Regions from separate parts of the Mesorhizobium sp. M1227 genome, predicted to be linked through region 1. Evidence: riboswitches for the same ligand, from Rfam matches in the RefSeq annotation. Region 1 holds a riboswitch; the other holds the start of a gene.
What was found. Region 1 has a riboswitch for S-adenosylmethionine ahead of metX (homoserine O-acetyltransferase MetX). Riboswitches for the same ligand answer to the same signal wherever they lie in the genome.

Region 1 (14,484 bases):
GGCTGCCCTTCCAGAAATGATCGCCTTTGTAGGCGAAGCCGACCGAAACGGTCTTCAACCCGTTTCTAGGCATGTCGTGCCGTCTGGCAAGGCCAAATCTTTCTCAGGGTGCCCGCGTTTACCAGTGACCTGTTGATTTTCTGGCGCCGTTCTAACGAACCAGCGCATGGCCGCCCGAAATCCAGAAGGCGGCAAAGGCGGCACCGACGCCGACAATCCAGAAGATCGGCCCACCATGCACCCACAACGGCTGTTCGACGGCGGTCTCGGGCTTGCGCAACATGTCCATGCCTTCGATCGAAGGCATGGAAATCATGCGCGCGGGCGGCGGCGCAAAGTCTTGACGTGCAAAATGGCGGGGCAGCACCTCATAGTCGGCATCGATGACCTCGGCGGTCACGTCGCGCATGATGCGTTCCGGCTCGGCGGCCGGATCGGTCATGATTTCGCCGGAAACCGGGCGCGCGGTTCGATCCTCAGCCATCATGGCCCAATACTACCGCACCTGTTCGCTGTTCGTTTCTTTCGGGTAAACGGAAATGGTTAACGCTTCCCCACCGGAACCCCTGTGACTCGCTCGAAAAGCCCCCAAATTAACCGTCGGTTAACCATGCCGGCCGATGGTCTTTCCACAGAAAGGGCTGGCATCTTGCCGCCGAGAATTTCAGGTCGTCGAAAGTGATCCGCTTCGAAAATGTCGGCCTCCGCTATGGCATGGGTCCGGAGATTCTCCGCGACATCTCCTTGCACATTCCGGAGCGCTCCTTTCAGTTCCTGAGCGGACCTTCAGGCGCCGGCAAGACGACGTTGCTGCGGCTTTTGTTCATGTCGCTGAAGCCGACGCGCGGCCTGATCACCATTTTCGGCAAGGACCGCTCGCGCATCTCGCGCACCGAATTGCCGCATCTGAGACGTCGCATCGGCGTGGTGTTCCAGGATTTTCGCCTGCTCGACCATATGACCACCTACGAGAACGTGGCATTGCCGCTGCGCGTGCGCGGCCGCGAGGAGGCGACCTATCGCACTGACGTCACCGAGCTGCTGAAATGGGTCGGCCTCGGCGAGCGCATGCATGTGCTGCCACCGGTGCTGTCTGGCGGCGAGAAGCAGCGCGCCGCCATTGCCCGGGCGTTGATCGAGCAGCCCGAGATCCTGCTCGCCGACGAGCCGACCGGCAATGTCGACCCGCCGCTGGCGCGACGCTTGCTGCGGTTGTTCATCGAGCTCAACCGGCTGGGCACCGCCGTGGTGATCGCCACACACGACCTCGGCCTGATGGAACAGGTGGACGCACGGCGAATGATCCTGGCCGGCGGAAGGCTGGACATCTATGACTGAGCTCTCCGTCGAACATTTCGAGGGTCAGGACGCCGCGGCGGCAAAGCCCCGCGTCCAGCGCAAAATGGCGCCGATCGTGCCGGCGCAGAACATCGCCGGCCGGGCGCTGATGCTGGTCATCGCCATCATGACGTTTCTGTCCTGTCTGACGTTTGGCGCAGTCACGCTGGTGCGTGACACCGCCTCCGTCTGGGAGAACCAGATCTCGCGCGAAGCGACCATCCAGATCAAGCCGGTCGACGGCCTCGACATGGAGGCCGCACTTGCGCTGGCCTCGCAGATCGCCGGCAAATTCCCTGGCGTGAAAAGCGCCAGGATCATCGATCGCGAAGCAACGGCCCGACTGCTCGAGCCTTGGCTAGGCTCGGGCCTGAACATCGATGAGCTGCCGGTGCCGCGCTTGATCATCATCACCATCGACGAGAATAGTCCGCCCGATTTCGCCGCACTGCGCGCGGCAATCACGCCGAAGCTGCCGAGCGCCTCGCTCGACGATCATCGCACCTGGGTCGACCGGCTGGTTGCCATGGCCCGCACCACGGTAACGATCGGTATCGCAGTGTTGGCGCTGATGCTGTCTGCGACGGTGCTGACCGTTGTATTCGCGACGCGCGGCGCCATGGCCGGCAATGGCCACATCATCGAGGTGCTGCATTTCGTCGGCGCCGAGGCGCGCTTCATCGCGCGCGAATTCCGCCGGCATTTTCTGGTCACCGGCATGAAGGGCGCCGCGGCAGGCGGCGCCGCGGCGATCCTGGTCTTCATCGTCTTCTCCTGGTGGTCGTCACACAACATGGCAACGCCGCAGGCCGACCAGGCGACCGCCCTGTTCGGCAATTTCGCCATCGGCTCGGCGGGTTATCTCGGGGTCGCTGTCATGGTGCTGGTGATCGGCGCGCTGACGGCGGCAACCTCCCATTTCACCGTGGTTGCTTATCTCAGCGACATCGACATTCGCCAGCCGGACGCCGGCTAAAGGAAAGATCGATCACGGATGAAAACGCATCGTCACGAAAATTGCATTTTTTTCCTACCAAAGGCCGTATTTCGGGATTAACCATTTCATGATGGACGTTCGGGACTCGACCGATACCGCTGGATGCATGCCAGTGCTGGTTGCGCGCCCGCCTGTATTCGCCGAGCCTGATGAATTTGCCAAGCCGGATCAGTTTGCCAAACATGGGCGGCTGCTGGCAGCCCGCTCCTTGCGCATCTCGGCTCTCCTTCTGCTCGCCTTTATGGCGCTGTTTGTCGCCGGCTTCGGCTGGTTCGCCAATACCGTCAGCCGCCTGACTACGCCCGCCAATCCGGCAAGGGCCGACGCTATCATCGTGCTGACCGGCGGCCAGTCGCGCCTCGACGCTGCGATGGGCCTGCTTGCGTTAGGCAAGGGCGAGCGGCTGCTGATCAGCGGCGTCCATCCCTCCGCCAGCCGCCGCCAGCTTCAGGCCGCGACCGGCGGCGACAAGAGGCTGTTTTCCTGCTGCGTCGACATCGACCGCGCCGCGCTCGACACGATCGGCAATGCCGAGGAAAGTGCCAAATGGGTCGAGGACCATGCCTACGGCACGGTCATTCTCGTCACCAATAATTATCATATGCCGCGTAGCTTGCTGGAAATGGGCCGGCTGCTGCACGGCGCCAGGCTCGAGCCCTATCCGGTGGTCAACACCAACCTCGAGAATGGCGGCTGGCTGACCAAGCCGGAAGCGCTGCGCGTGCTGTTCACCGAATACAACAAATACCTGCTGGCGCTGGCGCGCGGCATCATGCCGGTGAAGCAATCGCCCAACGGCGTCACGCTGGCCGACGCCGCGGGCGGAAACTGAACGGCACCGGCACTTTTATTCCCTAGCTCTCTTATTCCCTGGCTGCTGCATCCGATCGCAAGCGTGCGATCTCCTGTTCGAGCCGTTCGATGCGCTTGTCGCGTTCGCCCAGCGCCGCCGCCACGCCGGCAGCTTCGAAACGCTGCGGGATGTGCTGCGAGCAATTTGAATCCCAAGCCGAAACCGTAAACAGGATAACCTGCTCGGGTCGCGCCTTATAGTCTTGCGGCATCAGCTTTGCCGTCAGCTCGGCATCGCCCTCGACGACGCGCGCCCTGCCCCAGATCTTGATGCGCTGCCGGTGCGCATAATCGATCAGGAATAGGAAAGCCTGTGGGTTGTCGCTGAGGTTGCCCTGGGTGATGAACTGCCTGTTGCCGGAAAAATCGGCAAAGCCGATCGTCCGTTCGTCGAGCACCTTGAGGAAACCGGCAGGCCCGCCGCGATGCTGGATGTAAGGCTGCCCGTCCGCATTGGCGGTCGACAGAAAGACGCTGGTCTGCGCCTCGATGAAGGCGGCGAGATCGGGCGTGATTACCGCCTGCCAGCCGCCACGCTCCTCGACACGGGCATAGGCCTGGCGCGAGCCCTTGCGCGCCTGAATCGCCTTCACCGTCGGGGTGAAAGCAACATCGCTGGTGTGAGCGTTCATGGAAGCCTCCTCAAGCGCCGAGCTGCGCTGCATTGCTAGTAAGGAAATAGGTCCTTCCATCTTCGAGATGCAGATGCCATATCTGCAATCTATCCTTCCGTTTTTCGGGAGGGCAAATTTTCGGGAGAGCTATGGATCGCCTCCAGTCCATGTCGCTTTTCGTTGCCGCGGCGGAGACAGGCAGCCTCTCGGCTGCCGGGCGCCGCTTCGGCATTCCGCTGACGACGGTCAGCCGCAACGTTTCGGACCTGGAAAAGCACCTGAAGACACGGCTGTTGAACCGCTCGGCGCGGCAGCTGTCGCTGACCGATGCAGGCCACGCCTATCTCGCCGCCTGTCGTCGCATTCTCGATGAGGTCGGCGAGGCCGAGCGAATAGCCGCCGGCGAATACAGCGCCCCGACCGGCGAACTGATCGTCACTGCGCCGATCGTCTTCGGCCGCCTGCATGTGCTGCCGGTCGTCACCGGCTTCCTCTCCGTCTATCCTGAGGTAGGTGTGCGGCTGACACTCGCCGACCGGATAACCCAGCTGGTCGAAGAGCACATCGACCTCGCCATCCGCATCGGTGAGCTTGCCGATTCGAGCCTGATCGCCACCCGCCTGGGTTCAATCCGCCGCGTCGTTTGCGCAAGCCCGGCCTATCTCGCCGAGCACGGCACACCGAAAACGCCGCAGGAGCTTGCAGCACACAGTGCCATCACCTTCGAAGGGCTCACCGCCGCAGCCTGGAGCTTCGCCACCGGCAAGACCGAATTCAGCGTGCCGATCCGCTCCCGGCTGCGGGTCAACACCGCTGAGGCGGCAATCGATGCGGCGATTGCCGGCGTCGGCGTGACGAGGCTGCTTTCCTATCAGATTGCCGCCGCAGTCCGGTCGGGTACGCTGCGCCCGGTGCTGCAAGAGTTTGAGCCAGACCCATGGCCGGTGAGCCTCGTCCATGCCGGCCAGGGGCTACTGCCGGTGAAGCTGCGCGCATTCCTCGACTTCGCCGCCCCGCGCCTGAGACAGCGCCTGCTGCAGGCCGCGTGGGAAACGTGACGAAGACGGCCCTCGCAAGGCCGGGCCGATCGCCCGCCTCGCAGCGTTTCCTTTTTGCCGGCGCTTGGTGTAACGAACGCACACCTCCTCACCGGGCACTTGTTGTATGCTGTATTTCCGCTCGCTGGCGTTCAATCTCGCCTTTTACCTCAATCTGATCGTCCAGATGATCCTCTGGACCCCGTATTATTTCCTGTCGCCGCGCCATCGCGCCTGGTTCGTGCCGAAATTCTGGTCGCGCACCAGCATGTGGCTCTACGACAAGATCGCCGGCACCAGAAGTGAGATCACCGGCCAGGAAAACCTGCCTGACGGCTCCTTCATCCTGGCGCCGAAGCACCAGTCCTTCTGGGACACGATCGCTTTCCTGCCTTATCTCGACGATCCCGTTTACATATTGAAACGGGAGCTGACGTGGATCCCGTTCTTCGGCTGGTACATTTTGAAGATGCGGATGATTCCTGTCGACCGCGGCAGCCGCTCGAAGGCATTGAAAATGGTGATCGCCGCGACCAAACAGGAATTGGCGCGCAATCCGCGCCAGCTGATCATCTACCCCGAGGGCACCCGCCGGGCGCCGGGCGACGAACCGGTCTACAAATACGGCATCGTCGAACTTTATGCCCAGCTTGGCATTCCGGTGGTGCCGGTCGCCCACGTCGCCGGCCTCTATTGGCCGCGCCGCAAATTCCTGCGCTATCCCGGCACGATCAAGGCGCGCTTCCTGCCGCCGATCCCGCCCGGCCTCGGCAAGGACGAATTCATGCAACGGCTGATCGGCGAGACGGAAGCCGCCTGCGACCAGCTTCTCGTCGAGGCGGCACAGACGCCGAACCCGCCGCCGATGCCGCCGACGGCAATGAAACGGCTTGGTGAGCTCGATGCGAAACCTGAATTGAAAGGCTGAGACACCCGCCGCGCATGCCGGAAAGGCTCACGGCAAGGCAGCCAGGGCGGCTGTTGCAACCAGCGTCAAGGCAAACACCAGATTGATGATCCGCGACGCCAGCGGTTTGCGCAGCAAATGTGCAAAAGCCGCGCCGGCGAGAAGCCACAAGAGATGAATGGCAGCAATCATCAAGGCGAGGACCGCCAGCTTGGCTGAAATAGCAAGACCGCCGGCGCCGGAAGACGCGCCGGCAAACACGGCGGCAATCGCCACATAGGCTTTCGGATTGGCAACGGCCAGAAGGAACCCGCCCAGGAAAGTGGGAAGCGCCGCCCCACCAATGCGTGCCGCCAGTGGCGGCGCCGTCGCAATCTTGAACGCCAGATAGAGGATGTAGGCTGCTGACGCGACCGCCAACAGCGCTGCGAGCTTCGGCAGCGCGGTGAGAACGGCCATGATGCCCGTCGCCACCACCAAAAGCACGAGAACCGTCCCGACAACGATTCCCGAGGCATAGCGCAGCGAACCGCGCAGGCCGAACGCGGCGCCGATCGCGGTGACGCTTATCGTCGCCGGCCCCGGGCTGCCCATGACGATGGCCGACGCCAACACAAGCGCCAGCAATCGCTGCCATAGCTGCTGATCGATAAGACCCTGTCCGGCCATGCGACGTCCCTGCATCCTGTGACGAGGCAGGGACGGTAGGGCAAGGCAGCGGCGCCGGTCTTGAACGATCGTGCGCGGCTACGCGCTGGCCTTGTCGAGCTCGGCGATATCGTCCGGGCCGAGCTGCAACGACGCGGCACGCACCAGGCTGTCGAGCTGGTCGAGCGTCGTCGCGCTGGCGATCGGGGCGGTGACGCCGGGCCGCGCCATGACCCAGGCAAGCGCCACTTCCGCCGGCCTGGCCGAATGTCTGGCCGACACCGCATCGAGCGCTGAGAGAATGCGCATGCCGCGCGCGTTGAGATAGCCTTTCACACCACTGCCGCGCGGACTTTTGCCGAGATCGGCTTCGCTCCGGTACTTGCCGCTCAGAAACCCTTTGGCGAGGCTGAAATAGGTGATGACGCCGATGTCCTCGGCCGCGCACAGATCGCGCAGCGGACCATCGAAGGACGAGCGGTCGTAAAGGTTGTATTCCGGCTGCAGCACCTCGTAGCGCGGCAGGCCCCGCAGGCTTGCTACGTCAAGTGCGGCCCGCAGCTGGGCGGCGTCGAGGTTGGAAGCGCCGGTATAACGGATTTTGCCCTTGTCGAGCAGTTTCTGGTAAGCGCCGAGCGTTTCCTCATAAGGGGTCGCCGGGTCGGGCCAGTGCGACAGATAGAGATCGACGCTATCGACCTGCAGCCTCTTCAGCGAAGCATCGATGGCCTGTTCGATATAGGCGGCGGACAGGTCCCTCTTACCCTGTCCCATATCCGAACCGACCTTGGTGATGACGACAACCTTGTCGCGGTTACCACGGCTCTTCATCCATTTGCCGATGATGGTTTCGGATTCGCCGCCTTGGTGGCCGGCAATCCAGCGCGAATAGGAATCGGCCGTGTCGATGGCGTTGAAACCGGCGTCGACAAAGCGGTCGAGCAGGTCGAACGAGGTTTTCTCATCGGCGGTCCAGCCGAACACATTGCCGCCCAGAACCAATGGCGCGATGGATAGGTCGGTGCGACCGAGACGACGTTTCTGCAAGGCTGATCTCCATGGTGATTCATGCTGGGGCGGGTGGGAGCCGCCGACCGAGCTAACCTATGTCGCACCGTGGCAACGTCAAACGCATAGCCTCTTTTCCAGCCCGCCGGCGCTTCACAAAGCCGCGACCCGCCGCGCCGTGTCCGGCCCCAAGGCGCTGGTCCCGGGCATCCAAACCAGCAGCCTCTGAAGAAACGATCTGGCAAGTTTGGCACATAGATTGTCAAATCTGCCAATTCAGACCTTTGCCGGCCGGCCATAGGTTCCGCGGCGCCGACGCAAATCTCGGCACGGTCTGGCCAAGCCCGGACTGTTTGCCTCGGATCGTTTGTTATGGAGACCGGCATGAAAGCAATTGTATTTGACGCCATCGGTTCGCCGCGCGACGTGCTCTATGTGAATGACCTGCCGTTGCCACGGATCAGCGACGGCGAGGTGCTGGTCAGGATGGTCTCGGCCTCGATCAATCCGGGCGACTTCCTGTTTATCCAGAACCTCTATCCCGAACCGAAGAAGCCGCATTTTCCCCGGCAGATCGCCGGAAACCATGGCGCCGGCATCGTCGAAGCCGTTGGCGGGAACGTTCGGTTGGAACCGGGGACGCTTGTCGCGTTCAGCTATTATGGCAGCTGGGCCGAGTACGCCGCCATTCCCGCCGAATGGCTGATCCCGTTGCCTGCCGGCTATCCTGTCGAACGCGCCGGGCAGATGGTGAACCCCATTACCGCGTGGGATCTGCTGGTGGATTCCCGTGTGCGGCCTGGCCAGTGGCTGGCTGTCACGGCCGGCTATTCGTCAATTTCGACAATGGTGATGCAGTTCGCCCAACGACGCGGCATCAACGTCATCGCGCTTGTGCGGCGCTCGCACCAAAGCTTCGATCTGAAGACGCTTGGCGCCGCCGCCACTCTTGACCTTTCGGAGTTGAAGACAAGTATCCGGGAAGCCGTGATGGATATCACCGGTGGCGCCGGATTGAACGGGATTATCGACAATGTCGGCGGACCTGTCAGCGGCGAATTGATCCGCACCCTGGCGCTCGGCGGGCAGATGGTGATCAATGGCGGCATGAGTGCCGAGCGCTTCGAACTGCACAATTTCGATGTGTTGCTGAGCGGCGTCGAGATCAGGGCGAATATCTATCGCTATTTCTTTTCGCCGCCGGTCGAAGCCGACCGGCCTGTGCTACGCGAGATCATCGACATCTTCGGCCAGCCCGGCTTCCACGTTCCTGTCGGCGGTCTCCACCCGCTGACCGAGTTCAAGCTGGCCGTGGCAAACAGCCTGGATCGCGCCGATCTTGGCAAACAGATTTTCGAGATGTAGCCCGCATCACGACACCGAAATCATCATCGTCAACGGTAAAAGAAGCTACGTCGCGACCCGTCTTGTCACTTCTTCCAGCCAGTGGTCGCTTATACCCAGTGCTTCGAGGTGCTCCAGCGTGCTGAGCACGTAATCCTCATTCCTCCCCGATTGGCCGACGGCGCCGCGAACGACGGCCGCCGCCTCGGCCGGGTCGAGCGCACCGGCATATTGCTCATGGCTGCGGTCCACGACATAGGCGACGGCGTCGACCGTCTTGCCCCCATCCGTTTCACCCTTGTCGAGGCGAACGCTGAGCACACGTTCGAGATAGACGTTGGTGACCAGCTCGCGTTCGCGCAGATAGGTAATGACCTCGTTGCGCAGCTCGCCTGGAACCCGGAACGCCAGCCCGATGCAGGAGCCTCCGCGGTCGAGGCCGAGCACCAGGCCCGGCCGTTCGCGCGTGCCGCGATGCACGAAAGAATAGACGCAGAGCGAACGGCGGTAGCCATGCAGGCGGGCGCGCCGCGTCTCGACATGTGCGAATCCCGGTCGCCAGATCAGTGAGCCGTAGCCAAAAACCCAAAAATCGCCCATATCGCCAAGCCTGATTGTGACGACCACCTCACCGGTGGTGTTTCAGTCCGTCTACCTGTTGGTGCCGCAAGCGACAGCCCGCCCGTGCCACCCCGCGTTAACGAAAGCCGCAGCATGACGTCAAGTGACGAGCGCCCGCCGCCCAGCCAACGTCGCCGCCTGTTGTGGCTTGCCGCTTTCATCCTCGTGCTGTTCGGCATCTACAGCGCCGGCTGGTTCTACCTGGCGGACCTGGTCGAGAGCGCCACCAAAAAGGCGGTCGCCGATCTCGACGACAAAGGCATCAAGGCCGACTGCGCCAATCTCGCGGTCAGCGGCTATCCCTTCAGCTTCACCGTTTCCTGCGACAGCCTGGCTTACGAGGACGACAGCCGCAACGTCGCGGCATCGACAGGCAAGATCAACGCCGCCACGCAGATCACCCGGCTTCTGTCGCCTGCCGCCGAGCTCAGGGGGCCGCTCAGGACCTCTGTTCCCGGCATGACCCCGCTCTGGATCGACTGGGATGATCTGCGGGCCGACATGAAGCTGTCCTGGCCGCTGCCGAGGCGCCTCTCACTGCAGGCAGAAGGCCTGTCCGGCCAGACCGATCCGGCAGACGACACCGATCCCGTCTCGCTGTTCAGCGCCGGAACCGCCACCGGACAATTGCGCCCAAACGGCCCGGACATCGACTATGCCGGCAATTTCACCGATCTTGAAATCGACGCGGCGGCCATCGGCGGGCGCGTCTTGCCGCCGCTCGACGGCAGCGGCGACGTGACGCTGAAGAACGGCCTGACACTGATCAAGGCAAATCCGACGAGCCTGCGCGGCCAGGCGGCCGAAATCCACGAGCTCGATCTGTCGTCCGGAACTGCGCGCATCACCGTTTCCGGACCGCTGTCGGTCGATGACGACGGTCTCATAAATGCCGACCTGACAATCAGGCTCAATGATCCAAAGGCCGTGGCGGCAATCCTCGCCACCGCCATCCCCGAGCAGAAGAAAGAGATCCAGACCGGCTTTGCCGGACTGGCGCTGCTCGGCAACCAGCCGTCAATGCCGCTGAAGATCGTCAGGGGCAAGGCCTCGCTCGGCTTCATCCCGCTCGGCAAGATCAAGCCGCTCGACTAGAGTAATTCCAGCAAAAGTGTGAAACGGTTTTCCGTCCGGAATTGCGCAAAACAAAGAGATAGAGCCGTTCGGCGTTTCTGTGAAACGATGAACCGCTCTAAGCCAGGCTGGCCTGCGATCGGCCTGCCGCGGCTTATCCCTTCGGCGGGTGTTCGACTGCCTGGCGGCCGAAATCCGGTACGTCGATATCCTGGCCGGCCTCGATGATCGAGCGGCGGACGGCGCGGGTGCGGGTGAACAGGTCGAACAGTTTTTCGCCGTCGCCCCAGCGGATCGCCCGCTGCAGCGAGGACAGATCCTCGGAAAACCGCGCCAGCATTTCGAGAATGGCCTCCTTGTTGTGCAGGCAGACGTCGCGCCACATGGTCGGGTCGGACGCCGCGAGACGGGTGAAGTCGCGAAAGCCGGAAGCCGAGTATTTGATGACCTCGGACTTGGTCACCGACTCCAGATCGTCGGCGGTACCGACGATGTTGTAAGCGATGATATGCGGCAGGTGCGAAACGATGGCCAGCGTCATGTCGTGATGCTGCGGGTCCATCGTGTCGATGTTGGAGCCGCAGCGGCGCCAGAATTCCGAGAGCTTTTCCAGTGCTGCGGGATCGGTACCGGGCAGAGGCGTGAAAATGCACCAGCGGTTCTCGAACAGTTCGGCAAAACCGGCGTCCGGTCCCGATTTTTCGGTGCCGGCCAAAGGATGGCCGGGGATGAAGTGCACGCCATCAGGCACCTGCGGCTGCATCTGCGCGATCACCGATGCCTTGGTCGAGCCGACATCGGTGAGGATGGCGCCCTTCTTCAGCGCCGGCGCGATCTCCGCGGCGACCGTGCCTGAAGAGCCGACCGGCACCGAAACGATAACCAGATCAGCATCGCGAACCGCCTCTTTCGCATCCGTCGTATAGGTGTCGCCAAGGCCGAGTTGGCTCGCCCGTGCCAGCGTCGCTTCGCTGCGCGTCGAAATCGCGATTTGGCCGGCGAGCCCCTCGCGGCGGATGACGCGGGCCAGCGACGAGCCGATCAGGCCGATGCCGACCAGCGCGATCTTTTCGAACATCGGTGAGGTCATGGTGTTCTAGCTTTTCAGGAATGTCGCGAGTGCTGCGACAACGCCGCGATTGGCCTCTTCGGTGCCGATGCTCATGCGCAGCGCGTTCGGAAAACCGTAGCCGGAAACGCGCCGCAATATGTAGCCGCGCGCACTGAGGTAGTCGTCGGCGGCTGCCGCCGAATGCTTTTTGTCCTCGGGAAAGTGGATGAGGATGAAATTGCCGACGCTCGGTGTCACCCGCAGCCCGAGCCCGCTTAGTTGCTCGCTCAGCCAGGCTAGCCAGGTCTCGTTGTGCGCGACGCTGCGTTCGATATGGGCGCGGTCGTGGATCGCCGCGATGCCGGCCTCGATTGCCGTTGCATTGACGTTGAAAGGCCCGCGCACGCGGTTGATCGCGTCGATGACGTGCATTGGCGCATACATCCAGCCGATCCGCGCCCCGCCCAGGCCCAATTTGGAGAAAGTGCGGGTCATGACCACGTTTTCCGCGCTGGCCACCAACTCGACGCCGGCTTCATAATCGTTGCGCCGGACATATTCGGCGTAAGCTGCATCCAGCACCAGAAGCACGTTTCGCGGCAGGCCGGCATGCAGGCGGCGCACCTCCTGGAACGGCACGTAGGTGCCGGTTGGATTGTTTGGATTGGCAAGGAAGATGATCCGGGTAGCCGGCGTCACCGCGGCGAGGATCGCATCGATATCGGCGCGTTCATCGGTCTCCTTGACCGTCACCGGGACGGCACCGGCCGACTGTATGTAGATCTTGTAGACCATGAAGCCGTGTTCGGTGATGATGGCTTCGTCGCCGGGCGCGAGGTAAGTCTGCGCCAGCAGGCCCAGAATCTCGTCGGAGCCGTTGGAGCAGACGATGTCCGCCGGGTTGAGCCCGTGCACCTCGGCGATCGCTTCCCTCAGGCGCCTGGCGCTGCCGTCGGGATAGACCGCGAGCTTGTCGGCGACCGCGCGCGCGGCCTCTATCGCCTTTGGCGAAGGGCCGAGCGGGTTCTCGTTCGCCGACAATTTATGGACCTTGGCGACACCTTCAGGCGCCGCGCTCTTGCCGGGCACATAGGCTTCGATGTCCATGATGCCGGCGCGGGGCTTTGGACGTGTCTGATCCGGTGTCTGGCTCATTTCATGAAATCCGTCGAGAGTGCCTCCATCCGGAAGCCGCAGCGGAAATACAAGCCGTGGCCCGGAATGTCGAGGGCCGGCAATTCGGGATCAAGAACTTGCCGTTGACGAAGCCATGCGCGAGTCATAGAAGAACGGCTACAGTTCCGTGGTGATTTGGCCGGTCGGCTTGCAGCCACGTTAAACAACTTGCTAAAGGGCCGTTTGCATCTTGTAACCGGCTTTGCGAAGGCATGGCCGGTTTTTTGTTGCCCAGACCGGTGGACAACTGAAGGCCGGGCAAGGAGATGTGATGGTCGCTTTGCGCGCGCGAAAAACCAACAACGAGGCCGACCAGCCGTCGAGCCCGGTGTTGCGTTTCGGCGCCGACAAGCCGCTCAAGCTCGACGCCGGCACGCTGCTGTCGCCGTTCCAGATTGCCTACCAGACCTATGGCACGCTCAACGACGCGCGCTCCAACGCCATCCTCGTCTGCCATGCGCTGACCGGCGACCAGCACGTCGCCAACACCAATCCGGTGACCGGCAAGCCGGGCTGGTGGGAAGTGCTGATCGGTCCCGGCAAGATCATCGATACCGACCGTTTCTTCGTCATCTCGTCAAACGTCATCGGCGGCTGTCTCGGCTCCACCGGCCCCGCCTCGACAAATCCCGCCACCGCCAAGCCCTACGGGCTCGACCTGCCGATCATCACCATCCGCGACATGGTGCGGGCGCAGTTGATGCTGGTCGAGCATTTCGGCATCGAACAGCTGTTCAGCGTGCTGGGCGGCTCGATGGGCGGCATGCAGGTGCTGCAATGGGCCTCGAGCTATCCCGAGCGCGTCTTCTCGGCGCTGCCGATCGCCACCGGCGCCCGCCATTCCTCGCAGAACATCGCTTTCCACGAGGTCGGCAGGCAGGCGGTGATGGCCGACCCGGACTGGCACGGCGGCAAATATTTCGAGCATGGCAAGCGGCCGGAAAAAGGGCTGGCGGTGGCGCGCATGGCCGCCCACATCACCTATCTGTCGGAAGCAGCGCTGCACCGCAAGTTCGGCCGCAACCTGCAGGACCGCGAAGCCCTGACCTTCGGTTTCGATGCCGACTTCCAGATCGAGAGCTATCTGCGCCATCAGGGCATGACCTTCGTCGATCGCTTCGATGCCAACTCCTATCTCTACATGACCCGGGCGATGGACTATTTCGATCTCGCCGCCGACCATGGCGGCCGGTTGGCCGATGCCTTCGCCGGCACCAAGACGCGCTTCTGCCTGGTTTCGTTCACCAGCGACTGGCTGTTCCCGACCGAGGAGAGCCGCTCGGTCGTGCACGCGCTGAACGCGGCCGGCGCTTCGGTCTCGTTCGTCGAGATCGAGACCGACCGCGGCCACGACGCCTTCCTGCTCGACGAGCCCGAACTGTTCGCCGCCATCAAAGGCTTCATCGCCTCGGCCGCGCGGGCGAGAGGGCTTGGCGCATGACCCCGAAAGGTTGCAGGCTGTTCGGATCAGGACCATGCGCCAGGCATCAGCGCATGACCCCGAAAAGTTGCAGACTTTTCGGATCAGGATCATGTGCCGAGCAAGAGCCGAAGGCATGAGCGTCAACCGCGCCCAGCGCGTCGACCTCGAAGTCGTCGCCGATCTCATCCCGCCGCAGTCGCGGGTGCTGGACGTCGGTTCCGGCGACGGCCTGCTGCTCGAATTGCTACAGGAGACCAAGAAGGTCGATGGCCGCGGGCTGGAACTGTCACAGCGCGGCGTCAACGAATGCGTGGCGCGCGGCCTGTCGGTTATTCAAGGCGATGCCGACAAGGATCTCCAATTCTATCCCGACAAGGGTTTCGACTTCGTCGTT
Region 2 (14,484 bases), on a different contig from region 1:
TTAAAGGCTGTGCGCACCCGCAGCCGCAATATGGCGAGCAGGCTGAAGCCGCGTACCAGCAGGAAGACATGCAACGCCGCCCACAAGCCGTGATTACCGAAGGCCGGCGCCAGGATCAGCAGCGCGGCGCTGAACGCCAGGAATGACAACAGCATCATGTTGCGCATGTCGCGCGACCATGTTGCGCCGATGAAGACACCGTCCATCTGGAAAGCCAGCACGCCGCTGAGCGCGGTGAACGCCGCCCAGGGCAGGTAGATGTCGGCAATGGCGCGGACGTCCGTCGAGGTCGTGATCAGGGCGATCAGATCCGTGCCCTCCAGCAGGAAGAAGAGCGTCGCCGCGCCGGCCAGACCGAGCCCCCAAAGCAGCGTCAGACGCACCGCCTGATCAAACGCCGTGGCGGCACGGGCGCCGATGGCGCGCCCGGCGAGCTGTTCGGCAGCGGTGGCGAAACCATCGAGGAAATAGCCGGCAACCAGGAAGAGGTTCATCAGCACGGCGTTGGCGGCCAGCGTCAGAGTGCCGAATTGTGCGCCCTGGCGCGTGAACAGCGCGAAGGCGGCGAGCAGCGAAAAGGAGCGGATCATGATATCGCGATTGAGCGACATCATGCGCAGGAATGCCGGCAGATCGAGGACGCGGTGGCGCGGCAGCCTGGGCGCCGCCCAAAAGCGCCGGCCGACAATGGCGAGACCAAGCAGCATGGCGACGAATTCGCCGGTGACCGTTGCCCAAGCAACGCCGGCAACGCCCCAGCCGAGCTCCAGGCCAAGCAGGAAGCAGAGGACGATGTTGATGCCGTTCAGCATCAACTGCAGCATCAGCCCGAGCCCGCCCTCGCCGCGCCCAAGCACGTAACCGAGGATGGCGTAATTGATCAGCGAGAACGGTGCCGCGAGCATCCTGATGCGGATATAGACGTCCATCGCCGCGCTGACGCGCGGTTCGGCGCCTATGAACCATTGCCCGGCGGTGGAGACCAGCGGCGCAAGCGCGGCAAGCACGACGCCGGCGACGACCGCGATCAGCACGGCGCGCCAGAACACCGCCTGCTCCTCCAGCGCATCGCCGCGCCCGAAGGCCTGGGCGACGAGGCCGGTGGTGCCGGAGCGCAGGAAATTGAAGGTGGTGAAGACGACATCGAAGATCAGGGCGCCGGCCGCCAGGCCGCCGAGAAGGGCGGCGTCGCCGAACTGCCCAACCACCGCCGTGTCGACAATTCCGAGCAGCGGCGTCGTCAGATAGGCAAGCGTCATCGGCACGGCGATGGCGAGCACCGAGCGGTTGGTGACGACGAAGGCCCCGGCTTCGGTGGCGTGGGCTTCGGCGGGTAAAGCCTGCTCCAAACGCGTGTTGCTTCCCGTTGCGGCTTGATCGGCCAGCCGATGTGCCCCAATTTGCGGACCTCGCGCAACCATCCACCCCGTTATTGTCAACCGAAACCCGCCTCTGGCGCATCGGCCGCCCCATGCCCCTGCAGATCGTTCATCATCCCGACTACGACGCCGGCTTCGCCGTCAACCACCGCTTCCCGATGAGCAAATATCCGCTGCTGATGGACGCCTTGCGGGCACGCGGCCTGGCACGTCCCGAAGCGCTCAACATGCCGGAGGCGGCGCGGCCATCATGGCTGAAGCTTGCCCACGCGGTCGACTATGTCGACCAGGTGCTTGCCTGCGAAGTGCCGGTGGCGATCGAGCGCGAGATCGGCTTTCCCGTGGGACCACGGGTTTCGCTGAGGGCGCAGCTCGCAACGGCCGGCACGGTGCTGGCAGCGCGGCTGGCGTTGCTGAACGGCATCGCCTGCAACACTGCCGGCGGCAGCCATCATGCACGGCGCGCGCAAGGCGCCGGCTTCTGCACCTTCAACGACGTAGCCGTTGCCGCGCTGGTGCTTCTCGCCGAAGCTGCTGTCCAAAACATCCTGGTCGTCGACCTCGACGTGCATCAGGGCGACGGCACGGCGGATATCCTGAACGACGAGCCGCGCGTGTTTACCTTCTCCATGCATGGCGACCGCAACTACCCCGCGCGCAAGATCGCCTCCGATCTCGATGTCGCCCTGCCCGACGGCGCCGGCGATGCAGCCTATCTGGAGCGGCTGGACGCCATCCTGCCGGAGCTGTCGGCGCGAAGGCGCTGGGGCCTCGTCTTCTACAATGCCGGCGTCGATGTCCATGTCGAGGACCGGCTCGGCAGGTTGTCGCTCACGGATGACGGGCTGCGCGCCCGCGACGATATGGTGATCCGCCATTTCCGCACGCTTGGCATACCGGTATGCAGCGTTATCGGCGGAGGCTATTCGACGGATGTCGCAGCACTTGCTGCACGGCACGCCATCCTGTTCGAGGTGGCGGCGGGCTACGCCTGAAAATTCACTTCCGGTAGTTAGCGATCCTGAGCAGGATGAAGGCCGGCACGACGATCGCGGCACCGAGCAGGATGTAGCCGAGAAAGCGGTCGATGGCGTGGAAGCCCATATTCCACAGGTCGGTGAAGAATTTGCGGATGCCGTAAAGCACATCCATCGGCGACCAGCCGAAGGCATTCATGACCAGCCCGACGAGGAACGACACCACAAGCAGCTTCAGGATCACCCGGAGCGGCGTGTCGCCGAGAAAGCGGTTCAGTGCGGACAAGCCTGTCTCCACAGTCGGGTGCCGCGATTCGGGCACATGCCTAGAAATACGCAGTTGGTCGTCCGGCATCAAGCCGAGCCCTCAAACCGGATTGCGCATCGGCGCCGGGCCATGATATCGGAGGAACCAGCGCGGGTATGATGTAATGGTAGCTTGTCAGCTTCCCAAGCTGAACGCGCGGGTTCGATTCCCGCTACCCGCTCCAGCTTTTGCCCCGGGTGCATTGCACTTGTTCTGGCCAAGCTGAAAACCAGCGGATTTATAGGCAGTTTTACAGCCCGGCTGGCCGTCTTTCATCTGTTTGGCCGATGTGCCAGTTCGTGGAATATCTCACATTGAGGGTCGGCGGGGCCTCGAATGACCCCAACCGGAAAGTCTACCCTTGGCCCGCTGGCTTCTGCTGGCGGGCTTTTTTGAGCATCAGGCAGTAGTAGCCGACGTGCATCGGCGCCGCTGCTGGCGGGCCCTGTCTGGTCGTCTGGCCGGGCCGCGGGATGCGCCCGCTACCCGCTCCAACCCTCAGCCCACCTCTCGCAAAATAAAATCGTGCAGCATCTTGGCTGCCGGTGACAGCGCGCGGTTCTTCACCGTGATCAGGCTGTAGGGCCTGACCTCGATGTCGAATTCAGTCTGGACGACATCGATGGCGCCGGCCAGGCCTTCGGGGTTCTGGATGAACTTCGCGACCTGGATCGAAACCGGCGCAATGGCGTCGGATTGCGCGACCATGACCAGAGTCAATAGCAGCGAGCTGGTGTTGAGGATGCGGTCCGGCAGCGCGATGTTGCGGTTCAAAAAGTTGCTTTCCATCGCCTGGCGCAGCGGCGAGCCGCCCGACTGGAAAACCCAGTCATAGGCGGCGGTGTCTTCCAACCGGACCGCCTTGCCCTTGGTCAGCGGGTGGCCGCGGCGCACGATCAGGCAGGCTTTCTCGACGCCGATAACGCGCGCTTCGAACAGCCGCGGATTGAGGTCGTCGGGGATGCGGGCGATGATGAAATCGTGGCGCGAGGCGATCAGCTCGCGCGCCAGGACGTTCGAGGTCTCGACCTGCATGGTGATTTCGATGCGCGGATAAAGGCGCCGGATCTCGCGGATCGCCGGCACCGCCAGCTCGATCGCCGGTGCTGTCACCGCGCCCAGGAATACCGAGCCGCCCTTGCCCGCCTTGAGCTCGAAAATCTCGCGGTCGACCTCACGCATCTCGAGCAGGATCGATCGCGCGCGCCGTGCCAACGCCTTGCCATAGGGTGTCAGCGTGATGCCGCGCGGCAGCCTTTCGCAGAGCTTGACGTCGAGCACGGCCTCCATCTCGGCGATCATGCGCGAGGCCGCCGGCTGCGAGATGTTCATGACCTGGGCCGCGGCGCTCACCCGGCCGTGCTCGTCGAGGGCTGCGATCATGCGCATGTGACGCAGGCTCAAGCCGCTGCGCAGCAAGGTTCCGCCATCACTCGGAATTTCATCGTAACTGGCTGATATTCCGTCAGGATTTCGCAGCGCCGCCATGATTCTTCTCTGCTCTTACGCCCGGCGCCTTGGCTGGATCCGGCAGCGTCGTCAGTAGCCTAAGCCATATCAGTCTCGATATAGCAACCATCAAAGATCGCATTTGACAGTTATGGCAAAGCGACACACCCTTCGCGCGTCCTGAGGCTTGACGGTCGGTGACGAGGGAAAACTCGTATCGATTGAAACCAGAGTCTCGGGGCCGATTGGGAGGATACCGGAGATCGATTGACGGCAGCGGCGCGTTTGGCGCTCCTGCACGATTGCGCGGCCCACGAAACCCAAGGGTACGCGTCCATCAACCAGGGAGAGTTAATGTGAAGATTATCAAGACACTGGCCGCCGTCGCGGCCCTAGGCATCGCGGCCATGACGCTGCCGGCGCAGGCGGGCGAAGGCCTGATCGGCGTGCTGATGCCCACCAAGACCTCGCAGCGCTGGATCAACGACGGCGACGCCGTCAAGTCCCAGCTCGAGGCTCTGGGCTACACTGTCGACCTGCAGTACGCGCAGGACGACATTCCGAACCAGCTCAGCCAGCTGGAAAACGAAATCACCAAGGGCCCGAAGGCGCTGATCATCGCTTCGATCGACGGCACCACGATGGGCGATGCGTTGCAGAAGGCGAATGACGCCGGCGTTGTCGTCGTCGCTTACGACCGCCTGATCAAGAAGACGCCAAATGTCGACTACTACACCACCTTCGATAATTTCGGCGTCGGCGTCATCCAGGCCAAATCGCTGCTCAAGGGTCTCGGTTATCCCGAGAAGAAGGGCCCGTTCAACATCGAGTTGTTCGGCGGTTCGCCGGACGACAACAATGCGTTCTTCTTCTATAACGGCGCCATGTCGGTTCTTCAGCCGCTGATCGACGACAAGACCCTCGTCGTGAAGTCCGGCCAGATGGGCATGGACAAGGTCGGCACGCTGCGCTGGCTGGCGGCAACCGCCCAGGCCCGCATGGACAATCTGCTCTCCGCCAACTACTCGGACGGCAGCCGCGTCGATGGCGTGCTCTCGCCCTATGACGGCCTGTCGCGCGGCATCATCGCTTCGCTGCGCGCCGTAGGCTACGGCACCGCCGATCAGCCATGGCCGATCGTCACCGGACAGGACGCCGAGACCGCTTCGGTCAAGGCGATTATCGCCGGCGAACAGTATTCGACCGTGTTCAAGGACACCCGCGAACTCGCCAAGGCGACGGTCGAACTCGTCGACAAGGTGCTCTCGGGCGGCAAGCCGGAAGGCCTCGACACCACGACCTACAACAACGACGTCAAGGTCGTTCCCTCGATCCTGTTGACACCGCACGACGTCGACAAGTCGAACTATCAGGCCCTGGTGGTCGACTCCGGCTACATCAAGGCCGAAGAGCTGAAGTAATCGCGGTTACAAAGCCTGGGGTCCTGCGCAGGCAGGGCCCCTTTTCGTTGGCGAGCCAGCCCGGTATTGTTTGCGGACCTCGCAGGAGTGGTATTCTCAATGGCATCGACGATTTTGGAGATGCGCGACATCACTAAGACGTTTCCCGGCGTCAAGGCGCTGTCGAACGTCAAGCTCATGGTCGAGGAAGGCGAGATCCATGCCGTGGTCGGCGAGAACGGCGCCGGCAAGTCGACGCTGATGAAGGTGCTGTCGGGTGTGTATCCGTCCGGCACCTATGACGGCCAGATCATCTATCGCGGCGATGAGTGCCATTTCAAAGGCATCCATGACAGCGAGCGCAAGGGCATCGTCATCATCCACCAGGAGCTTGCGCTGGTGCCGATGCTGTCGATCGCCGAAAACATCTTTCTCGGCAACGAGCACGCCAGATACGGCGTCATCGACTGGAATGCCAATGAGGCGCGCACCAGCGCCCTGCTCAAGAAGGTCGGCCTCAAGGAAGACCCCAACACGCTGATCACCAATATCGGCGTCGGCAAGCAGCAGCTGGTCGAGATCGCCAAGGCGCTCAGCAAGGAAGTGAAGTTGCTCATTCTCGACGAGCCGACCGCGAGCCTGTCCGAAAAGGACAGCCAGGCGCTGCTCGATCTGCTGCTCGAATTCAAGCGGCAAGGCATCACTTCGATCCTGATCTCGCACAAGCTCAACGAGGTGAACCGGGTCGCCGACAAGGTCACCATCATCCGTGACGGGCGGACCATCGAGACGCTGGCCAAGAAGGACATCTCGGAGGACCGCATCATTACCTCGATGGTCGGCCGTTCGCTCGACGACCGCTATCCGCCGCGCGAGCCGAAGATCGGCGAGACCGTTCTCGAAGTGAAAAACTGGTCGGTCTACCACCCCATCCATGCCGAGCGGCAGGTCATCAAGGGTATCAACCTCAACGCCCGCAAGGGCGAAGTGGTCGGCATTGCCGGGCTGATGGGTGCCGGCCGGACCGAGTTTGCCATGAGCCTGTTCGGCCGGTCCTATGGCCGTCGCATCACCGGCGAGGTGTTCCTCAACGGCAAGCCGATCGACGTCTCTTCGGTGAGCAAGGCGGTGGAACACGGCATCGCCTACGTTACCGAGGACCGCAAGACCTACGGGCTCAACCTGATCGACCACATCAAGCACAACATCACGCTGGCCAACCTGCCCGGCGTGTCGCGCCACGGCGTGATCGACGATTTGCGCGAGCTTTCGGTCGCCAACGATTATCGCGGCAGGACCAATATCCGCGCCTCGAGCGTCTACCAGATGACCGGCAACCTTTCTGGCGGCAATCAGCAGAAGGTGGTGCTGTCGAAATGGCTGTTCGCCAATCCGGAAGTGCTGATCCTCGACGAGCCGACACGCGGTATCGACGTCGGCGCCAAGTATGAAATCTATACGATCATCGCGCGTCTCGCCTCCGAGGGTAAGGCAATCATCGTCATCTCGTCGGAAATGCCCGAACTGCTCGGCATCACCGACCGCATCTACGTCATGAACGAAGGACGCATCGTCGGCGAAATGGCGGCAAGCGACGCCAGCCAGGAAAAGATAATGCGCGCCATCGTCCGCGGAGAAGGAAAAGCATCATGAGCACCGAAAGCGCTCCCGGGCCGCAGACCGGCGTTGCCCAGGATCTACAACAGGGACCTCGCATTGCCGTCTCGGCGCTGGTCACCAACCTGCGCGAATACGGGTTGGTGCTGGCGTTGATCGCAATCATGGTGTTCTTCCAGTTCACCACGTCCGGAACGCTGTTCAAGCCGGTGAACCTCAGCAATCTCGTGCAGCAGAACAGCTTCATCATCGTGATGGCGCTGGGCATGCTTCTGGTGATCGTTTCGGGCCACATCGATCTCAGCGTCGGCTCCGTCGCCGGCTTCATCGGCGCGCTGGCGGCGATGATGATGGTCATCTGGCCGCTTGGCCCATTGAGCAATCCGCTGGTGGTGTCGATCATCTGCCTGATCGTCGGTGGTGCGATCGGCGCGGCACAAGGCTACTGGATTGCCTATCACCGAATACCGAGCTTTATCGTCACGCTGGCGGGCATGCTGATCTTCCGCGGCATCTGCCAGGCGCTGCTGGGTGGCGGGTCTTCGGTAGGGCCGCTTCCCGTCGGCTTCAAGGCGCTCAGTTCCGGCTTCATTCCGGACCTGATCGGCCCATTGACGCTGATACCGCCAACCGTGAACGCCGCCGGCAAAACCATTGTCGGCAGCGGCCTGACGCTGCACCTGACGACGATCGTGATCGGCCTCGTCGCCGTGCTCGCCTATGCCTATTTCGGGCTCAGGGCACGGCGCACCCGGGAGAAGCATGGCTACGAAGCCGAGCCCTTCTCGCTGTTCGTCGTCAAGACCCTGGTGATCAGCGCGCTGGCGCTGTTTCTCGTTTACCAATTCGCCACCTATAGGGGCCTCCCCATCGTTCTCATGGTGATGGGCGTGCTGATCGCGTTGTTCGTCTTCGTTACCAAACGCATGACGATCGGCCGTCGTATCTATGCGATGGGCGGCAATGCCAAGGCAGCCCAGCTATCGGGCATCAAGACCGAACGGCTGACGTTGATGGTGTTCATCAATATGGGCGTGCTGTCGGCACTCGGCGGCCTGATTATCGCAGCGCGCCTGGGGCAGGCTGTGCCGGCGGCCGGCCTCGGCAGCGAGCTCGACGTCATCGCCGCGGTGTTCATCGGTGGCGCTTCGGCGATGGGCGGCGTCGGCCAGGTGATCGGCGCGGTGGTCGGCGGCTTCATCATGGGCGTCATGAACAACGGCATGTCGATCATGGGCGTCAATGTCGATTGGCAGCAGGTGGTCAAAGGCCTGGTGCTGCTCGGCGCCGTCGTCTTCGACGTCTACAACAAGAACAAGGCTTGAGAGGCAACCAGGAGGCATACGGGTCACATCGCGGCGCTGCCGGGCGGCGCAAAAAAGTCCCCGAGGGACCTGATCCGCGAGCGCAATCCGGACGAAGAATTTCAACCGAGGCGCGGACAAGGGTCCGAGCCGCGCTGGGCAGGGTTTGCCAAGAAAGGCACGCCAAGCCCGCAATTCAGAGAGGGTTACCATGCTGATCTCACAAATCCTCGACGACGCCGAGACGATCCGGGTCGTTGCCCGCAACGGCGGCAAGACCCGCGTCATCAACGGCGCCCGCAGCGTCTATTCGCTGGCGATGGAAGCCGCGCGTACCGGCAGCGGGCTTGTCGCCCTGATCGAGCGCAAGGGCTTCGGCGAAACCGTCGATCTCGACGCAGCCTACAAGAAGGGCCGGCTGCTGTCGCCGATCAACCATCCCGATCCGGCGCATCTCCATCTCACCGGCACCGGGCTGACGCATCTCGGCTCCGCCGCGACCCGCGATTCCATGCACAAGAAGCTCAGCACGGACGGCGAGGAACAGCTGACCGATTCCATGAAGATGTTCCGCATGGGGCTTGAGGGCGGCAAGCCGGCGAAGGGCCAGATCGGCGTGCAGCCGGAATGGTTCTACAAGGGCAACGGCACCATGGCGGTGGCGCCCGGTGCGGCGCTTATGTCGCCGGCCTTCGCTCAGGATGCCGGCGAGGAGCCGGAAATTGCCGGCATCTATGTGATCGGCGACGACGGCGCCCCCTTCCGTGTCGGCTTCACGCTGTCGAACGAGTTTTCCGACCACGTCACCGAGCGCGTGAACTACCTCTTCCTCGCCCATTCCAAGCTGCGCAACGCCTCGTTCGGGCCGGAGATCCTGATCGGCGATCTGCCGCCCGACATCCGCGGCGCTTCACGCATCCTGCGCGACGGCAAGCTGCTTTGGGAAAAGCCGTTCCTGTCGGGCGAGGCGAACATGTCGCACACCATTGGCAATCTCGAGCATCACCACTTCAAATACTCGGCCTTCCGCCAGCCGGGCGACGTGCATGTGCACATGTTCGGCACGGCGACGCTGTCCTTCGCCGACGGCATCAGGACCGAGGCCGGCGACGTATTCGAAATCGAGGCGCAGGATTTCGGCCTGCCTTTGCGCAACCCGCTTGAAATCGAGCAGCCGGTGAAGGTGGTGGTGAAGGCGTTGTAAACTGGTGACATAATTCAGGGGCGAGAAATGAACGGCCTGCGGATTGGCACTGTGTTCGTAAGTTTAGTCCTGTTCCTCGCCTATTTCTCCCCAGCGGCTTACAGCGCCGGACAATGCAGCGCAAAATCCTATCGCGAGGCCCGGATGTCGATGACTAACCGGCTTCTGGCCACCGGCTATTCGAAATCGCAAGTGAGCTTTCTGATGCGCAACGCGGATCGCATGACGTCCGCACTCCGCGCTGACAGACTGAACGACAATGGCAGAGCCTGCGGTGTCGACTCCGCCAGAGCCCATGTGCTGGGATGTATCGACAAGCAGTTGTTCCCCTTGCAGTCCAGCTCAAGCGCCTCACTTGACGACGAGAAGCAAACCAGAGGATTTTGGGGGAAGAAGCGATTGGCAGTGCGAGAACTGCTCTTTATCGGTCAGTTTCATGGCTGCCTTGGCGCCGCGAAAGAATATCTGTTTCGCGGCTGACGGAATTGCGAACAAGCTCAGCGGGCGGCGCGGAAATGCTTGGACAGTTTCAGGCCCTGTGCCTGATAATTCGAGCCGAGATCAGTGCCGTAGAGCGCCTGCGGCCGTTTCAGCATGTGCTCGTAGACCAGCCGTCCGACGATCTGGCCGTGGTCGAGGATGAACGGCACTTCGTGGCTGCGTACCTCGAGCACCGCCCGGCTGCCGGTGCCGCCCGACGCCGAATGGCCGAAACCCGGGTCGAAGAAACCGGCATAATGGACGCGGAACTCGCCGACCAGCGGATCGAAGGGCGTCATTTCGGCCGCGTAGAGCGGCGGCACATGCACCGCCTCGCGCGACACCAGAATATAGAATTCGTCCGGATCGAGCACCAGCTCGCCGGCACCGCTCTTGTAGAGCGGCTCCCAGAAATCGACGACATCCTGCGCGGCGCGCTTGTCGACGTCGACCAGGCCGGTGTGGTGCTTGCCGCGATAGCCGACAAGCCCATCCTTGTCGCCGTCGAGGTCGATCGACAGCGCGATGCCGCCGCCTGAGATGTTGGGTGGTTCGGTGGCGACCAACATTTCGGCGTGGTGCAACTCGTGCAGCTCGTTTTCCGACAAGAGCGCATTGCCGGTGCGGAACCTGACCTGCGACAGCCGCGAGCCGGTCCGCACGACAATCGGGAAAGTGCGCGGGCTGACCTCCAGATAGAGCGGGCCTTCATAGCCGGCGGCGATCTTGTCGAACTCGTGGCCACGGTCGGTCATTACCCGGGTGAAGATATCGAGCCGTCCGGTCGAGCTTTTCGGGTTGGCGGAGGCGGAAATATGGGCGGGCAGCGCCAGGCTCTCGAGCAGCGGCACGATGTAGACGCAGCCGGTTTCCAGCACGGCACCTTCGGCGAGGTTGATCTCGTGCAGCTTCAGCCGGTCGAGCTTGTCGACAACCCTGTGGTCCGGGCCGGGCAAGAAGGAAGCACGCACCCGCCAGGCCTTGTCGCCGAGCCTAAGGTCAAGGCTGGCCGGCTGGATCTGATCGGCATCGAGCGTGCGCGGCGATTTCAGCGCGCCCGTCTGGAACAGCGCGGAAATATCCTGATCGGGAAGAATGCCTGTCTGCCGCAAGGGTCTGGCTCCGTTCGAACGCCGGGCGAGGTCTTGTTCTGTCGCAGGTCCGACCGTGGACGCGTTTGGCACCTGCTTGGTACAACCCTCTTAATCATGCCGGCAATTGACGCAAGCGTGGCGCGGGTCTAAAGCTCGTTATCCCGTGGTGATTTGGCCGGTCGGCTTGCAGCCACGTTAAACAAGTCGCTAAAGGACCGTCAGGCCGCAAGGCCATATGGACCGGTTGCGACTTTCGCGACCGGTTTTTTGTTGTTTGGACCAATTTTGGTGTTTGGATGGAATGATGACCAAGAAGCGCGACTGGAAGCCTCAGACCGCACTCGTGCATGCCGGAACGCTGCGTTCCGGCTTCGGCGAGACCTCCGAGGCGATGTATCTCACCCAAGGCTATGTCTACGAGACGGCGCAAGCGGCGGAGGCCCGCTTCAAGGGCGAGGAGCCGGGCTTCATCTATTCGCGCTATGCCAATCCGACGGTCGACATGTTTGAAAAACGCATGTGCGCGCTGGAAGGAGCCGAAGACGCGCGCGCCACGGCATCCGGCATGGCGGCGGTGACGGCAGCACTGCTGTGCAGCGCCAAGGCGGGCGACCATATCGTGGCGGCGCGCGCGCTGTTCGGCTCCTGCCGCTGGGTGGTCGAGACGCTGGCGCCGAAATACGGCATTGAGGCAACGCTGGTCGACGGCACCGACATCGCCAATTGGGAAAAGGCGGTCAAGCCAAACACCAAACTGTTCTTCCTGGAAAGCCCGACCAATCCTACGCTGGAAGTGATCGACATTGCCGCCGTCGCGGCACTTGCCAATGCGATCGGCGCCAGGCTGATCGTCGACAATGTGTTCGCCACGCCCTTGCAGCAGAAACCCCTGCAGCTCGGCGCCCACATCGTCGTCTATTCGGCCACGAAGCATATTGACGGCCAGGGGCGCTGTCTTGGCGGCATCGTTCTGTCGGACAAGAAATGGATCGACGAGAACCTGCATGACTATTTCCGCCACACCGGCCCAAGCCTCTCGCCCTTCAATGCCTGGACGCTGCTGAAGGGCCTGGAGACGCTGCCGCTACGCGTACGCCAGCAGACGGAAAGTGCCGGCCGCATCGCGGATTTCCTGGCCGAGCGCCCGCAAATCGCCCGTGTCATCTATCCCGGCCGTGCCGACCACCCGCAAGCGGCCGTGGTCAAGAGGCAGATGTCGGGTGGCTCGACGCTGATCTGCATGGATGTGAAGGGCGGCAAGCAGGCGGCCTTTGCCTTCCAGAACGCACTCGACGTCGTGCTCATTTCCAACAATCTCGGCGACGCCAAGAGCCTGATCACCCATCCGGCGACGACGACGCACAAGAACTTGACCGATGAGGCCCGCGCCGAGCTCGGCATCGGACCGGGAACGCTCAGGCTGTCAGTTGGCCTTGAGGACGCCGACGACCTGCTCGAAGACATCGAGCAGGCACTGAGAGTTGCCGGATAAGGGCTGGCCGAACAGAGGCGAGCGGGAACGCGCCCGATCAGGCGCCGGACGGGGTCTCTTCCAGCTCCGCGACGGTCTTTGTCTGGATAGTCATCACGTTGCCGCGCCAGTCGACGGCGCCGCTCAGCCATCCGCGCGCCCAAATGGCGGGAAGCATCAGGTCTCGCGCCATCATCGCCGGGATCGTGCGCGGCGACAGGTGCCATCCCTTGGCCGAGGCCAAGGCGCATTCCGGCAGGTAGGCCGCGACCAGCACGGCGATGGCGGTTGCCGGCAGGCTGACGCCGGCGTCAGCCGCCGCGATCAGCGCAAACACCAGCGGCGGCGCCGCGCCGATCAGGATCTCGGGGGCGAAGAACAGCGCGAAGGTGACGCGGCGCAGCCGCGCCCAGCGCGCCTGCCGCGACCAGATCTCGCCAAGCGTGCGCCGGCCGAGCGGCTGTTCGAAGGGCGAGGCGACAAGATTGACCCGCAGTCCGAGCCCGTTGACCAGCTTGGTCGCGGCCGCGTCCTCGGCGATCTCGGCGGCAAGCGCGCGGATGCCGCCATTGGCGTCGAGCATCGGCTTGTTCCACAACATGCTCTTGCCCTGCGCGAAGCCGAGGCCGAGCGCCTCTCCGGCGTACTGCCAGCGTGCCTGCAGCGTGTTGAGAAAGGCGCATTCGACCTCCCCCCAGAAGCCGTCCGGCCGCGAGCCGATCGGCGTCGAGCAGACGAGGCCGGTGTCGTGCCGCCATGCCGCCATCAGCTGCTGGACGTAGTCGCTCGGCATAAGCACATTGGAATCGGCAAGGATGACCCAGCGATAACGCCCCGCCTCCCAACCCTTCACGCAATTGTTGAGTTTTGGATTGCCGCTGATGCGGTCGTCACCGACTAGAAGGCGGGCGCGAATAGCTGGAAAGCGCGCCATTGCTGCGGTGATCGGCTTGACCACCGGGTCGTCGGCATGGGCGACACAGAAGATGAGTTCGTAGCGCGGCCAGTCGAGTGAGAAGGCGCGCTCCAGCGTCTCTTCGGCAAACGGCTCGACGCCGCGTGCCGGGATGACGATCGATACCGGCGGCGCGTTGGCGGGCGGTGCGATCCTGGCTGGTCGCTTCAGCTTCAGCGAAGCTAACAGGATGCTGGCGAGATTTGAAAGAAGGAGGGCTATGGAAAGGAGGGCGGCTGCGAATGTCGGTTCCATCGAGATCTGGTCACTCCAGAAGTGCCGGCCGCATGACGGCCGTTTTCAACAATTCGACAGAACGCTGAGTCGCCCGGCACAAGCCTGCACACCATCATTGTCATGTGTCACTTAAATGACATTGTTTTTCGGCACCTGCGCTCGAGTCGGGCAAGGAGATGACGCGCATCGTTGATCAAACTGCGCTGAGCGTCGAAAGTTCCATCTACATTGCTTTGGAGCAGTTTATGTACAGCGCCGTCACCCGCAACATCGAAGTGCAGGTCAGGCCGTTCTATCTGGAGGATCACTCCGACCCTCCGCAAAACCGCTATGTCTGGGGATATCAGGTGACCATCGACAATCAGTCGGATGAGTTCGTGCAGCTTCTGTCGCGCTACTGGCACATTACCGACGGCACCGGCAAGGTCGAGGAAGTGCGCGGCCCCGGGGTCGTCGGCGAGCAACCCGGACTCAACCCCGGCGACAGCTATCAGTATACGTCTGGATGCCCGCTCTCGACGCCGTCCGGCATCATGGTCGGGCACTACACCATGCGCAACAGGCGGGGCGAGACGTTCGACGTCGCCATCCCCGCCTTCTCGCTCGACTT

Region 2: it holds a riboswitch for S-adenosylmethionine, as region 1 does, so the genes downstream of both, NKH28_RS02895 (O-succinylhomoserine sulfhydrylase) here and metX (homoserine O-acetyltransferase MetX) in region 1, are expected to answer to the same signal.

Annotation. Positions count from the first base shown of each region.
Region 1 covers NZ_JAMYLZ010000009.1:108,199-122,682, reverse strand. The annotation lists gene NKH28_RS14480 (hypothetical protein) at 152-484, opposite strand; gene ftsE (cell division ATP-binding protein FtsE) at 679-1,338, shown strand; gene NKH28_RS14470 (cell division protein FtsX) at 1,331-2,314, shown strand; gene NKH28_RS14465 (YdcF family protein) at 2,577-3,167, shown strand; gene NKH28_RS14460 (pyridoxamine 5'-phosphate oxidase family protein) at 3,199-3,819, opposite strand; gene NKH28_RS14455 (LysR family transcriptional regulator) at 3,951-4,859, shown strand; gene NKH28_RS14450 (lysophospholipid acyltransferase family protein) at 4,966-5,766, shown strand; gene NKH28_RS14445 (LysE family translocator) at 5,794-6,414, opposite strand; gene NKH28_RS14440 (aldo/keto reductase) at 6,493-7,440, opposite strand; gene NKH28_RS14435 (quinone oxidoreductase family protein) at 7,786-8,766, shown strand; gene NKH28_RS14430 (gamma-glutamylcyclotransferase) at 8,812-9,345, opposite strand; gene NKH28_RS14425 (DUF2125 domain-containing protein) at 9,460-10,461, shown strand; gene NKH28_RS14420 (prephenate/arogenate dehydrogenase family protein) at 10,595-11,530, opposite strand; gene hisC (histidinol-phosphate transaminase) at 11,537-12,646, opposite strand; SAM riboswitch at 12,785-12,862, shown strand; gene metX (homoserine O-acetyltransferase MetX) at 12,939-14,108, shown strand; gene metW (methionine biosynthesis protein MetW) at 14,224-14,484, shown strand, end outside.
Region 2 covers NZ_JAMYLZ010000001.1:628,481-642,964, reverse strand. The annotation lists gene NKH28_RS02950 (MATE family efflux transporter) at 1-1,421, opposite strand, end outside; gene NKH28_RS02945 (histone deacetylase family protein) at 1,472-2,374, shown strand; gene NKH28_RS02940 (DUF6460 domain-containing protein) at 2,379-2,642, opposite strand; tRNA gene NKH28_RS02935 (tRNA-Gly) at 2,774-2,847, shown strand; gene NKH28_RS02930 (LysR family transcriptional regulator) at 3,162-4,151, opposite strand; gene chvE (multiple monosaccharide ABC transporter substrate-binding protein) at 4,469-5,533, shown strand; gene mmsA (multiple monosaccharide ABC transporter ATP-binding protein) at 5,633-7,165, shown strand; gene mmsB (multiple monosaccharide ABC transporter permease) at 7,162-8,454, shown strand; gene araD1 (AraD1 family protein) at 8,645-9,637, shown strand; gene NKH28_RS02905 (hypothetical protein) at 9,665-10,117, shown strand; gene NKH28_RS02900 (2'-deoxycytidine 5'-triphosphate deaminase) at 10,135-11,229, opposite strand; SAM riboswitch at 11,365-11,442, shown strand; gene NKH28_RS02895 (O-succinylhomoserine sulfhydrylase) at 11,513-12,703, shown strand; gene NKH28_RS02890 (ceramide glucosyltransferase) at 12,741-13,892, opposite strand; gene apaG (Co2+/Mg2+ efflux facilitator ApaG/CorD) at 14,120-14,484, shown strand, end outside.